DNA from 2 places in the Thermosynechococcus sp. PKX95 genome. Region 2 is predicted to be linked to the other one. Evidence: predicted binding sites of a transcription regulator. Region 2 holds the regulator's gene; the other holds the start of a gene.
The links. Region 2 encodes HrcA, which represses chaperone genes, less so after heat shock. Its sites were predicted from a motif close to TTAGCACTCNNANNNTNNGAGTGCTAA; they were not measured.
Positions count from the first base shown of each region.

Region 1: a site for HrcA is predicted at 2,405-2,431, ahead of groES (co-chaperone GroES). Genes of this name have one in related genera too.

Region 1 covers NZ_CP134171.1:920,769-926,623, forward strand. The annotation lists gene RHH81_RS04295 (folylpolyglutamate synthase/dihydrofolate synthase family protein) at 1-498, opposite strand, end outside; gene RHH81_RS04300 (MORN repeat-containing protein) at 468-1,100, opposite strand; gene RHH81_RS04305 (carbohydrate ABC transporter permease) at 1,519-2,343, shown strand; gene groES (co-chaperone GroES) at 2,531-2,842, shown strand; gene groL (chaperonin GroEL) at 2,912-4,549, shown strand; gene uvrA (excinuclease ABC subunit UvrA) at 4,724-5,855, shown strand, end outside.
Region 2 covers NZ_CP134171.1:249,251-255,105, forward strand. The annotation lists gene glgA (glycogen synthase GlgA) at 1-479, shown strand, start outside; gene RHH81_RS01120 (recombinase family protein) at 500-1,798, shown strand; gene hrcA (heat-inducible transcriptional repressor HrcA) at 1,935-2,993, shown strand; gene carA (glutamine-hydrolyzing carbamoyl-phosphate synthase small subunit) at 3,087-4,235, shown strand; gene RHH81_RS01135 (carbohydrate ABC transporter permease) at 4,232-5,110, shown strand; gene RHH81_RS01140 (IMS domain-containing protein) at 5,103-5,855, opposite strand, start outside.

The DNA of each region.
Region 1 (5,855 bases), 670 kb from region 2:
ACATACATTGGTGGCGTCCAAGCGCCCCCCCAAGCCCACCTCTATCACCGCCACATCCACCCGCTGCTGGGCAAAATACAACCATGCCGCCGCCGTGATCACTTCAAACTGACTGGGGGGATAAGCCACCTGTGGCAGTACCGCTTCAATGTGTTGAATCAAGGTCAAAAAGACCTCAGGGGCAATGGGTTCACCATCGACACAAATGCGCTCACACCAACTCAACAGATGGGGTGAAGTATAACGCCCCGTGCGATAGCCCGCCGCCCGCAAAACACTATCCAAATAGGCACACACCGACCCTTTGCCATTTGTCCCCGCAACGTGGATCAAGGGCACCTGTAACTGGGGAGACCCCAAAGCACTCAGCAGCGCTTGGATGGGTTCAAGGCCAAGGCGCACCCCAAAGCGGGCGTAGGGACTTAGCGCCGCCGTCAGCGGATCACTCACAGCCTGATTGAAGCAGATTAGCGGGGTTCGCGGCGACCATTGCGCCATGTGGCCACAATGCGGGAGCCATCCGGTAGCGTAAAGACCCCCTGTCCTTCAAATAAGCCATTGCGAAACTGTCCGGCATAGCTTGTGCCATCTCCGAAGGAGAGCGTTCCAGTTCCATGATACTTGCCCGCTAGAAACTGCCCCTCATAGCGGGTACCGTCGGGAAAGGTGAGCACCCCCTCCCCATGGTATTGACCATTGAGAAACGTGCCCTCGTAGCGTTGACCATTGGCCAGTTGGAGAGTGCCCTTGCCATTGAAGATGCCATCCACAAACCCCCCTTCGTAGCGTCCCCCATCGGCATAGGTGAGCACCCCCTGACCGTGGTAGCGGCCATTGCGAAATTCCCCTTCATAGCGGTTGCCATTGGCCATTGTAAGGATACCTTGGCCATTAAAACGACCATTGAGCAATTCCCCTTTGTAGGTGCTGCCGTCGGGAAGTGTCATGGTAACATCCCCGGTGACACGCCGCCCTTCATAGACGGCAATTTGGGCAGTTACAGGAGCTAAGTGCAGGGTTGCACATCCTAAACCAACAAGGCAAGAACTCATCACCCAGCGGTAAATAACAGCAGGATTTGGGTTGTACAGATGAGTCATTACTGGACACTCCACAAGGGTGGACAATTGCAACTTCTCTAACTGGCACAGCTTGTCTCCTATGCAAACTTGGGGAGGAAACTCAAAGCTTTGTCTTGGAATCGGTCTCTGTGCCTGCAGCACTTTGAATAAGCAAGTCCTCAGGAGGGTGGTCAAACACTCTCTTGCGAGACGCAAAGGGTGGTATAGTGCTCCCTTGATAGCGTCTTGAGCAAAATCTTGATTGCAAGGATGTCCTCAAGCGCCCTCCCAACCCCCTGAGTGGGGCAGATCAATCTCTATGAAAGGGGGAAGGAGAATGTACCTCACTGGCAGTTAAAGCAGGGATGAGGGAGAATTGGACATGCAGCTCTCGCCAAGAGGCTGGCTTTCCGAAGGGCGCAGGGTTTTGTTTGGGGAGCGGAAGGTTGTGGATGGGCTGAAACGGCTCTTGGGCAGGGGTCACTCCTTGGGGTTGACCCTAGTATTGACACTGGGGGCGTTGCTGGTTCTCAGCCCCCTACTGGTGGTGCTCTGTACGTCGGGCTGGCCACCGGGAACCCTACCTACCCAATTGTTGCCACCCCAAGGCTGGACATGGCAGAGCTATCAGGCAGCATGGCAGCAGGGACACTTTATCTTGGCCTTTGCCAACTCAACGTTTGTGGCTTTGGCGGTAACGGCGCTCCAGTTGGTGACCTCAGCCCTAGCGGGTTACGCCCTTGCGCGACTTTCGTTTCCGGGGCAACAGACGATTTTGCTGCTGATGCTGGCAACCCTAGTGATCCCATTTCAACTTTTGGTGATCCCAATTTTCCTCATCCTCAAGGCGGGTCATCTGATCAATACCTATGGCGCCTTGATCTTGCCGACGGCGGCCAATGGCTTTGGCGTCTTTTTGATGCGGCAGTTTTTTCTCACATTGCCCGTTGCCCTTGAGGAGGCAGCCCTCTTGGATGGGGCAAATCGCTGGCAAGTCCTCTGGCATATTCTCTTGCCCCTGAGCCGACCGGCCTTGGTCACACTCTTTATCTTTACCTTTATTGGGGAGTGGAATGACCTCTTTAAGCCCTTGGTCTTTACCACTAAGCCAGAACTGATCACAGTGCAGCTTTCCTTGGCCAGTTTTCAGGAGCAGTTCACCAATGATTGGCCGTTGATGATGGCGGCGGCGGTGATTGCCACTGTGCCGGTGATGATTTTGTTTATTTTGGGTCAGCGGCAACTGATTCGCGGCATTGCCACGACGGGACTAAAGAGCTAAAGTTCCGTTCGGAAAACCGTACTGCAACAGGAGTTGCGATCGCCAACCGTCTCTCGCTACATTAGCACTCGAAGGGTGAGAGTGCTAAACAACTGTAAGTGATGCTCTTGCCCCCCAAAAACTGCGCGATGAGCCGTGCAGTGAGTGCTATCAATCCATACTCTTACAATTGGGAGAACAGTACGCTATGGCAGCCGTATCTCTAAGCGTTTCAACTGTGAAGCCGTTGGGCGATCGCATTTTTGTCAAAGTCAGCGAAAGTGAAGAACGTACCGCAGGGGGCATCCTCCTGCCCGACAACGCCCGTGAAAAACCCCAAGTGGGCGAAGTGACCGCCGTCGGTCCTGGCAAACTCACTGAAGACGGCAAGCGTCAGCCCATGGATGTGAAAGTGGGGGACAAAGTGCTGTACTCCAAATATGCCGGTACTGAAGTGAAACTGGCGGGCGAAGACTACGTTCTCCTCTCGGAAAAAGACATCTTGGCCATTGTTGGCTAAGTCGCTGACACTCCTTACATTTCTGTGCGATTTTTCATCACTGTTGAACGATTGAGGTAGGAAACACCTATGGCGAAGCGCATTATCTACAACGAAAATGCTCGTCGTGCCCTCGAAAAAGGGATGGACATCTTGGCTGAATCCGTGGCCGTGACCCTTGGTCCTAAAGGACGGAACGTAGTTCTGGAGAAAAAATTTGGCGCCCCCCAAATTGTCAACGACGGGGTGACGATCGCCAAAGAAATTGAACTGGAAGATCACATTGAAAATACCGGTGTGGCGCTGATCCGCCAAGCCGCCTCGAAAACCAATGATGCTGCCGGTGACGGTACGACTACGGCAACGGTTCTTGCCCATGCCATGGTGAAAGAGGGGCTGCGCAACGTGGCTGCCGGTGCTAACCCCATTGCCCTGAAACGCGGGATTGACAAAGCCACCCACTTCCTTGTGGAAAAAATTGCTGAACATGCCCGTCCGGTGGAAGATTCCAAAGCCATTGCCCAAGTGGCAGCGATCTCTGCCGGTAACGATGAAGAAGTGGGTCGGATGATTGCCGATGCCATGGACAAGGTGGGCAAAGAAGGCGTGATCTCCCTCGAAGAAGGCAAATCCATGACCACCGAACTCGAGGTCACTGAGGGGATGCGCTTTGACAAGGGCTACATCTCCCCCTACTTTGCCACCGACACCGAGCGCATGGAAGCGGTGCTTGATGAACCCTTCGTGCTGATCACCGACAAGAAAATTACCTTAGTGCAAGATCTGGTGCCGATCCTCGAACAAGTGGCTCGCGCCGGTAAACCGCTGGTGATCATTGCTGAAGACATCGAGAAAGAAGCCTTGGCGACCCTCGTGGTCAACCGTCTGCGCGGTGTCTTGAATGTGGCTGCGGTGAAAGCTCCCGGCTTTGGCGATCGCCGTAAAGCAATGCTCGAAGATATTGCCGTCCTCACAGCGGGTCAAGTGATCACCGAAGATGCCGGTCTGAAGCTGGAAAATACCAAGCTGGATATGCTCGGTAAAGCTCGCCGCATCACCATCACCAAAGATCACACCACGATTGTGGCCGAAGGCAATGAAAAAGCCGTCAAAGCTCGCTGCGAGCAAATCCGTCGCCAAATCGAAGAAACCGACTCCAGCTATGACAAAGAAAAACTGCAGGAGCGGTTGGCCAAACTGGCCGGTGGTGTGGCAGTGATTAAAGTCGGTGCTGCCACTGAAACCGAAATGAAAGATCGCAAACTCCGTCTGGAAGATGCGATTAACGCCACCAAAGCCGCTGTTGAAGAGGGGATCGTTCCCGGTGGCGGTACCACCTTGGTGCACTTGGCGCCTGAGTTGAGCAACTGGGCGGCTGAGCACCTGACGGGTGAAGAACTGATTGGTGCCAACATTGTTGAGCGTGCCCTTAGCGCTCCCCTGCGTCGCATCGCTGAAAACGCGGGTCAAAACGGTGCCATCATTGTCGAACGGGTCAAAGAAAAACCCTTCGATGTGGGTTATGATGCCGCCAAAGATGAATATGTCAACATGTTCGATGCTGGTATCGTTGACCCTGCCAAAGTCACCCGCTCGGCTCTGCAAAATGCGGCCTCTATTGCCGGTATGGTGCTGACCACCGAGTGCATCATCGTTGACAAACCCGAACCCAAGGACAACAATCCTGCGGGTGCCAGTGCCGGCATGGGCGGTGACTTCGACTACTAAGCCCAACCCGTCGGTGAATCCCTCAAACTCACTGGGTTCAGCGCAAGTAACCTAAGTCACACTCACAGCGGGGAAACCACACCCCGCTTTTTTATTGGATGGTGCCAAACGGGTCTGGCCGCGTTGCTATAATAACCCTCAATGTAACGTTTTTTAACATTCGCAGTTTGCAGCATGGGCGATCCAGTGCCTACGGGTGAAATTCGGGTTCGGGGTGCACGGCAGCATAATCTGAAAAACATTGACCTCGATCTGCCCCGCGATCGCCTGATTGTGATGACAGGGGTTTCTGGTTCCGGTAAGTCCTCTCTGGCCTTTGACACGATTTTTGCTGAAGGGCAACGCCGCTATGTGGAGTCGCTGAGTGCCTATGCACGGCAATTCCTCGGTCAGTTGGATAAGCCGGATGTGGATGCCATTGAGGGGCTGAGTCCAGCGATTTCCATTGATCAAAAGTCCACTTCCCACAATCCTCGCTCGACGGTGGGCACGGTGACGGAAATCTATGATTACCTGCGGCTGCTCTATGGCCGTGCGGGTGAACCCCATTGCCCCCATTGCGATCGCTCGATTCGCCCCCAAACCATTGATGAAATGGTGGATCAGGTGATGCAGTTGCCCCCTCAGACGCGCTTTCAAGTTCTAGCTCCTATTGTCAAGGGGAAAAAGGGCACGCATAAAAAACTGCTGTCGAGTCTTGCTAGTGAAGGCTTTGTGCGGGTTCGCATTAATGGCGAGGTGCGCGACCTCAGTGATGCCATTGAACTGGATAAAAACCATGCCCACACGATTGAAATTGTTGTCGATCGCCTTGTGCTGAAGCCGGGGATTGAGGAACGCTTAGCGGACTCGCTGCGAACGGCGTTGCACCATGCCAACGGCACAGCAATGGTCAGTGTGGTACCCCGCGAGGGTGAGACTGAGGGTCAAACGCTCCTATTTTCCGAAAATTTTGCCTGTCCGGAGCATGGGGCAGTGATGGATGAGCTATCGCCGCGGCTCTTTTCCTTTAACTCCCCCTACGGTGCCTGTCCAGAGTGCCATGGCTTGGGCTATTTGCGCAAATTTAGCCCGGAGTTGATTGTCCCCAATCCTGAACTACCGGTCTATCTGGCGATCGCCCCCTGGGCCGAGAAAGAACACGACTACTACCTTGCTCTCCTCTGTGGTATTGCTGAGGCCTTTGGCTTTGACATCAATACACCGTGGTACCGCCTCACGGAGTTGCAACGGGAAATTATCCTCTACGGCACCGATACCCCAATTCTCGTTCCTGCCGATTCCCGCTATCGCAAACGGGACTATT
Region 2 (5,855 bases):
AAACCCAAATGTGGCAAATTGCCTCACGGTTTCCGGGGCGCTGTAGTGTCCAGTTGCTCTACAGTGATGTCCTGTCGCGGCGGATCTATGGCGGTGCCGATGCCTTCATCATGCCGAGTCGCTTTGAACCCTGTGGCATTGCTCAGATGATTGCCCTGCGCTATGGCTGTGTACCAATTGTGCGCCGTACCGGTGGCCTTGTGGATACCGTCTTTCACCATGACCCCGAGAAGCAAACGGGAACGGGCTACTGCTTTGACCGCTATGAACCCCTTGACTTCTACACCTGTCTAGTGCGGGCGTGGGAAGGGTATCGCTACAAACGGGAGTGGCACACCCTCCAGCAGCGGGGTATGCGCGAGGACTTTAGCTGGACAAAATCAGCACTAGCCTACAATGCCCTCTATAACTCCATTTATGGCTTGCCGCCAGAGACCATGCCCAATCCTAGTCCAACCCTAGTACCGGCAACGACCTGATCCTCAGGACGATGTAATGTGTGGTCATTATTGCCTACGAGTACATTGATCCCCTCTGGCAGCCCCTCCCCGATCCCCAAGGGTGGGGGCAGGAGATTGACCACTGGGTACTGGATGTGGAGGCTGCTCGGCCGCAGTTGCGGTACTGGTTGCAGCGGTTAGCACCGGGCTATTGGCTGTTGCACCAATTAAGTGCCCTTGGCCAAACGGTGATGGAAGTGAGCGATCGCCTGCGGCAACTGGAGGCAGCGGGTATTATGGTGATTGCCCTAGCCGAAGGCTACGTAAGCGATCGCCCCCCCAGCGGAGATCAGCTGCTATCCCTTTGGGATCAAGTAAAGCAGCAACTCCATCACCACACTCTCTGCCATGGCCATGCCCGCAATCGCCTCAAGCACCGTCCGCCGCCGGGTCGTGCTCCCTATGGCTATCGCCGGGGCAAAGAGCACTATGTCATTGATCGAGCGGCAGCCGTTGTCGTCAAGGATTTTGTCGAGCATTTTCTCCTCTATGGCTCCCTCAGTGCAGCGGTGCGCTTTATTGCCACCACCCACCACAAGCAGATTAGCGTAGCGACCGGTCGGCGCTGGTTGACCCACCCCGTCTATCGCGGCCATCTCTACTACCAAGGGAAAACGGTGATTCCTCAGACCCATGCCCCCCTGATTGCCCCCGATGAAGCGGCTCAGGTGGATCGGCTGTTGCGACGCCAACGCTCTCTGCCTCGTCGCAGTGCTAGTGCCCCCCATCCTCTGGCGGGATTGGTGATTTGCCGCCAATGTCAGCAACGCTTTGGCCGGACTCAGGTGCAGCCTTACCGCCAACCGAGCCAATATGCCTACTTGCGTCCCCTGCACTGTCCCCTCTCCCCCAAATGTCGCAGCATTCCCTACGACGCGGCCTTGGCTGCTGTGATTGATCAAATTGCTGAGCGCCTGCCGCCCGCGATCGCCCAACTGTCGCTGCCGCCGCCACCGTTGACGGCTCAACTGCAAGCAATTGAAACCCAACTGCACCGCCTTGCCGAACTAGAAGCCCAAGGCCTCTTGGATCCCGAAACCGCTCAACTGCGCCGCTATAAACTGGCTGGGGAACGGGCACAAATTGAGGCACAGCAGGCCCAATTGCCCCCTAGTAATCTTTTGCAACTGGCGGTGACCCTTGGTCAGCCGCAATTTTGGTACCAACTCTCGGCAGCAGAGCAACGGTTCTATCTACGGGAGTTTTTACATGCCATAGCGGTCACCAGCCGCCCGCCACAGCCTTGGTCGATCCATCTGCAATTTATTTGGGAATCCCCCATTGGCAGTACTGCTTAGCCATTTCTAGCTGAGTTTTTAGTCACAAAAGACCAATCGCCATAGCCGCAAGTTGCAACTCAGAATTGCTGAAATACAAAGGCTAGTTTATAGATAGATAAAAAACACAGATAACAAGTCACAGGTGTAAGGGGTTATGACGATTGAACTCAGCGATCGCCAAAAACAAATTCTTGGCGCCACGATTAACCATTACATTGCCACGGCAGAACCCGTCGGCTCAAAAGCGATCGCCACGGAATACAACCTCAACGTCAGCCCGGCCACGGTGCGCAATACGATGCTGCTCCTCGAAAAAAGTGGCCTGCTTTACCAACCCCACACCTCCGCAGGGCGGGTGCCCTCTGATTCTGGCTATCGCGTCTATGTGGATGAACTGATCCAGCCCATTCCCGATGTGGCTCGCAAAGCCGAGAGTCTCTTGAGTGAGCGGTTTATCTGGGGGCAACAACGCCTTGAGGTGATCTTGCGGCAAGCGGCGCAGTTGCTCTCGGATCTCAGTGGTTACATTACCCTGATTACGCTCCCCAATCGTTTGGAGCGGCAGATTCGGGTGATTCAACTGGTCGCCTTGGATTCCCAGCAGGTGATGGTGATTCTTGTGCTCGATACCTACGAAACCCAGTCGGCACTGATCCAATTGGGGCAAGGGGAAGAGGATCCTGAGCTGCGGGAGCGCACCCTCCAGGTACTGACCAACTTCCTCAATCATCAGTTGCAGGGGCGATCGCTGGTGGAACTCAGTGCCATTGACTGGCAAAAACTGGATTTGGAGTTTCAGACCTACAGTCAGCAGCTTCAGACCCTACTGCGGCAGTTGAGCGATCGCTACAGCCACCAAGGCACTTCCTTTGTCATCAGTGGTCTTGCCGATGTTCTCCAGCAGCCGGAGTTTTCCCAAGTGGAGCAGGTGCAAATGCTACTGCATCTTCTCGAAGACCAACAGGATCAACTGGCTCCCTTGATCAGTGGCGATAGCCAAGCCCCCTCGCAGGTGCAAATCCGCATTGGCAGTGAAAATACCTTAGCGCCGATGCAGTCCTGTACACTGGTTTATTCCTGCTATTGCTATGGGGACTCCCCCGTGGGCAGTATTGGCATTCTAGGGCCGACGCGGATGCCCTATGCACGGATTATTCCCCTAGTGGCCACAGCGGCAGATTATCTAACCGAACAGGTGAGTCGCCGCAAGTAAGAAAATCAAAACATCCGAGAATTCTTGTGCAGTCAACGGCCGGCTTTATCATGCACAATAAACTATTGGGCTTTCCCAGTTGGAGATATTGAAATGCCGACACCCGCCTTGCTGGTTCTTGCCGATGGTTCAGTCTTTCGCGGTTTTTCCTTTGGGGCACCGGGAACAGCCATTGGCGAAGTGGTCTTTAATACCGGCATGACGGGTTATCAAGAGGTACTCACTGACCCAAGCTATTGTGGTCAAATCGTGACATTCACCTACCCTGAGTTGGGCAATACTGGAACAACGCCCGAAGACGATGAATCCGATCGCCCCCAAGTGCGCGGTGCGGTTGCTCGCCATATCTGTGACATTCCCAGTAACTGGCGATCGCAACAATCCTTACCTGATTACCTCAAAGCCCATCGCATTCCCGCCATTTACGGGATTGACACCCGCGCCCTCACCCGCAAAATTCGTACTGTCGGTGCCATGAATGGCGGCATCTCCACGGAAATCCTTGATCCCGTTGAACTGCTGCAAAAAGTCCTTGCCGCTCCCAGTATGCAGGGACAAAATCTAGCCAAGGTGGTGACCACCCGCACCCCCTATGAATGGACAGAACCGACGCCCCCGGCTTGGGAATTTCGTCCCCAAACAGCCACCGAAGAGCCACCCTTGACGGTTGTGGCCATTGACTTTGGCGTGAAGCGCAACATTCTCCGTCGCTTGGCTAGTTATGGTTGCCGTGTGATTGTTGTGCCGGCGGATACCCCAGCGGAAACGATTCTCAGCTATGACCCCGATGGCATTTTCCTCTCCAATGGCCCCGGCGACCCTGCGGCGGTTCAGGAAGGCATTGAAACCGCACGCAAATTACTGGCGGCTCAGCGTCCCATGTTTGGCATTTGTCTGGGGCATCAGTTGTTGGGACTTTCTTTGGGGGCGGAAACCTTCAAACTGAAATTTGGTCACCGCGGGTTGAACCAGCCCGCTGGCCTGACCCGGCAAGTGGAAATTACCAGCCAAAACCACGGCTTTGCCATTACTGAAGAATCCCTTGCCCAAACCCCCGTTGAGATTACCCACTTTAACCTCAATGACAAAACCGTTGCCGGTCTGAAGCACCAAACATTGCCGATTTTCTCAGTGCAGTACCACCCTGAGGCCAGCCCCGGCCCCCACGATGCTGATTATCTCTTTGGCGACTTTGTGGCGCAAATGCGTGCCTATCGTCAACAACACCCCCGCAGCCAATGAAAGGGCGATCGCTCACCCCCTATCTCTTTCTTGCCCCTGCCTTGGGGTTACTCACACTGACGGTCTTTTGGCCAGCCCTACAGGCCTTTTTCCTGAGTTTCACCCGCTATGAGATGGATCTCCTGAGTCCGCCTGTGTGGGTGGGATGGGCCAACTTTGCGCAATTGTGGCGCGATGGTGTTTTCTGGAAAACCTTGGCCAATACTTTCCTCTATTTAGTGGTCGTGGTGCCGATTCTGGCGATCGCCCCCCTGCTGTTGGCGATTCTGGTCAATCAACCCCTGCGGGGCATCCACTGGTTTCGTGCTGCCTACTACAGCCCCGTGATTATCTCAATGGTGGTGGCGGGGATTGCTTGGCGCTGGCTCTATGCCCCCAATGGCCTCTTCAATCAACTGGTACAGGGTCTGCATCTGCGGGACACCCCGATTCCTTGGCTGACAAGTCCCCAACTCGCCCTCTTTAGTGTCATGGCCGTCACGATTTGGAAAGGCTTGGGCTACTACATGGTGATCTATCTGGCGGGACTTCAGGGGATTAGTGGTGAACTCTACGAAGCGGCAGCACTCGATGGCAGTGACGGCTGGCGACAGCATTGGGATATTACCCTACCGCTGATGCGTCCCTATATTCTTTTGGTGAGCATTATCTCAGCAATTTCTGCCACGAAGGTCTTTGAAGAGGTCTATGTCATGACCCAAGGGGGGCCCCTCAATAGCTCCAAGACCATTGTTTATTATATCTACGAGAATGCCTTTCAGCGCTTAGAGATCAACTACGCCTGTACGATGGGACTGGTCTTATTCCTATTTATCCTGTCGTTGTCTCTCTTGAATCTCAAGTTTGGCCGACAGGTGGAAATGCCCCTTAGCTAACCACCTGCATGCGTTGAATCAACCATTGATTGCCGCGACGGGTAAAGGTGTAAATGACGCGGTAGGGATCACTATAGGAAATATCATTGCGTAGGGTTCCCTGTTCATAGAAACGGGCATCCTCATTGACTTCCACCAATACATCCACGCGATCGCTGCCTCGGGGACGGACTTCCTTCACTTCTAGGTTCCGCAGGGTATAGACCCAATGGCTACCCTCGGATTTTAAGCTCTGTGCCCGCGATCGCCAGCGGCTGAGTTCTGGCTCCGCCAAAATCGTTGCTAGTTTGTCCATCTCAAATGCCGTGCCAAGGGCTTGGGCTTTAATTTGCTGCCACGTGCGGAGACGATCGCGTGCCATCTCCGGCGTTAAGGTGGTGGCTAAGGTCGTTGGTTGTGGCGTTGGGGTTGGCGTTGCCACAGGAGTTGGCGTCGGGGTCACTGGCGGTGGTGGTGGTGGGGCTTCAGCCGTTTTGGCTGGCCAATAGACTTTTGCCAAGGCGCCTAACCCAACGAGAACAACCCCTGCACCCATCCAAAACCAAGTCTGACGTTTTTTGTGGTGACTGGTTGGAGGGCGGCGCCGTTTGCGAGTGGATGCTGGGGGCGTGTCGGTCTCCGTTGCGGTTGAAGAGCGGGTAGCAGCCGCTGCCGAAAAGCCTTGACCCAGCCCAGTATGATACTCCAAGGGCAACGTTTCCGCTGTGAAGGAGACGGGCGGCGGCACGGCCACCGTTGGTCTAAT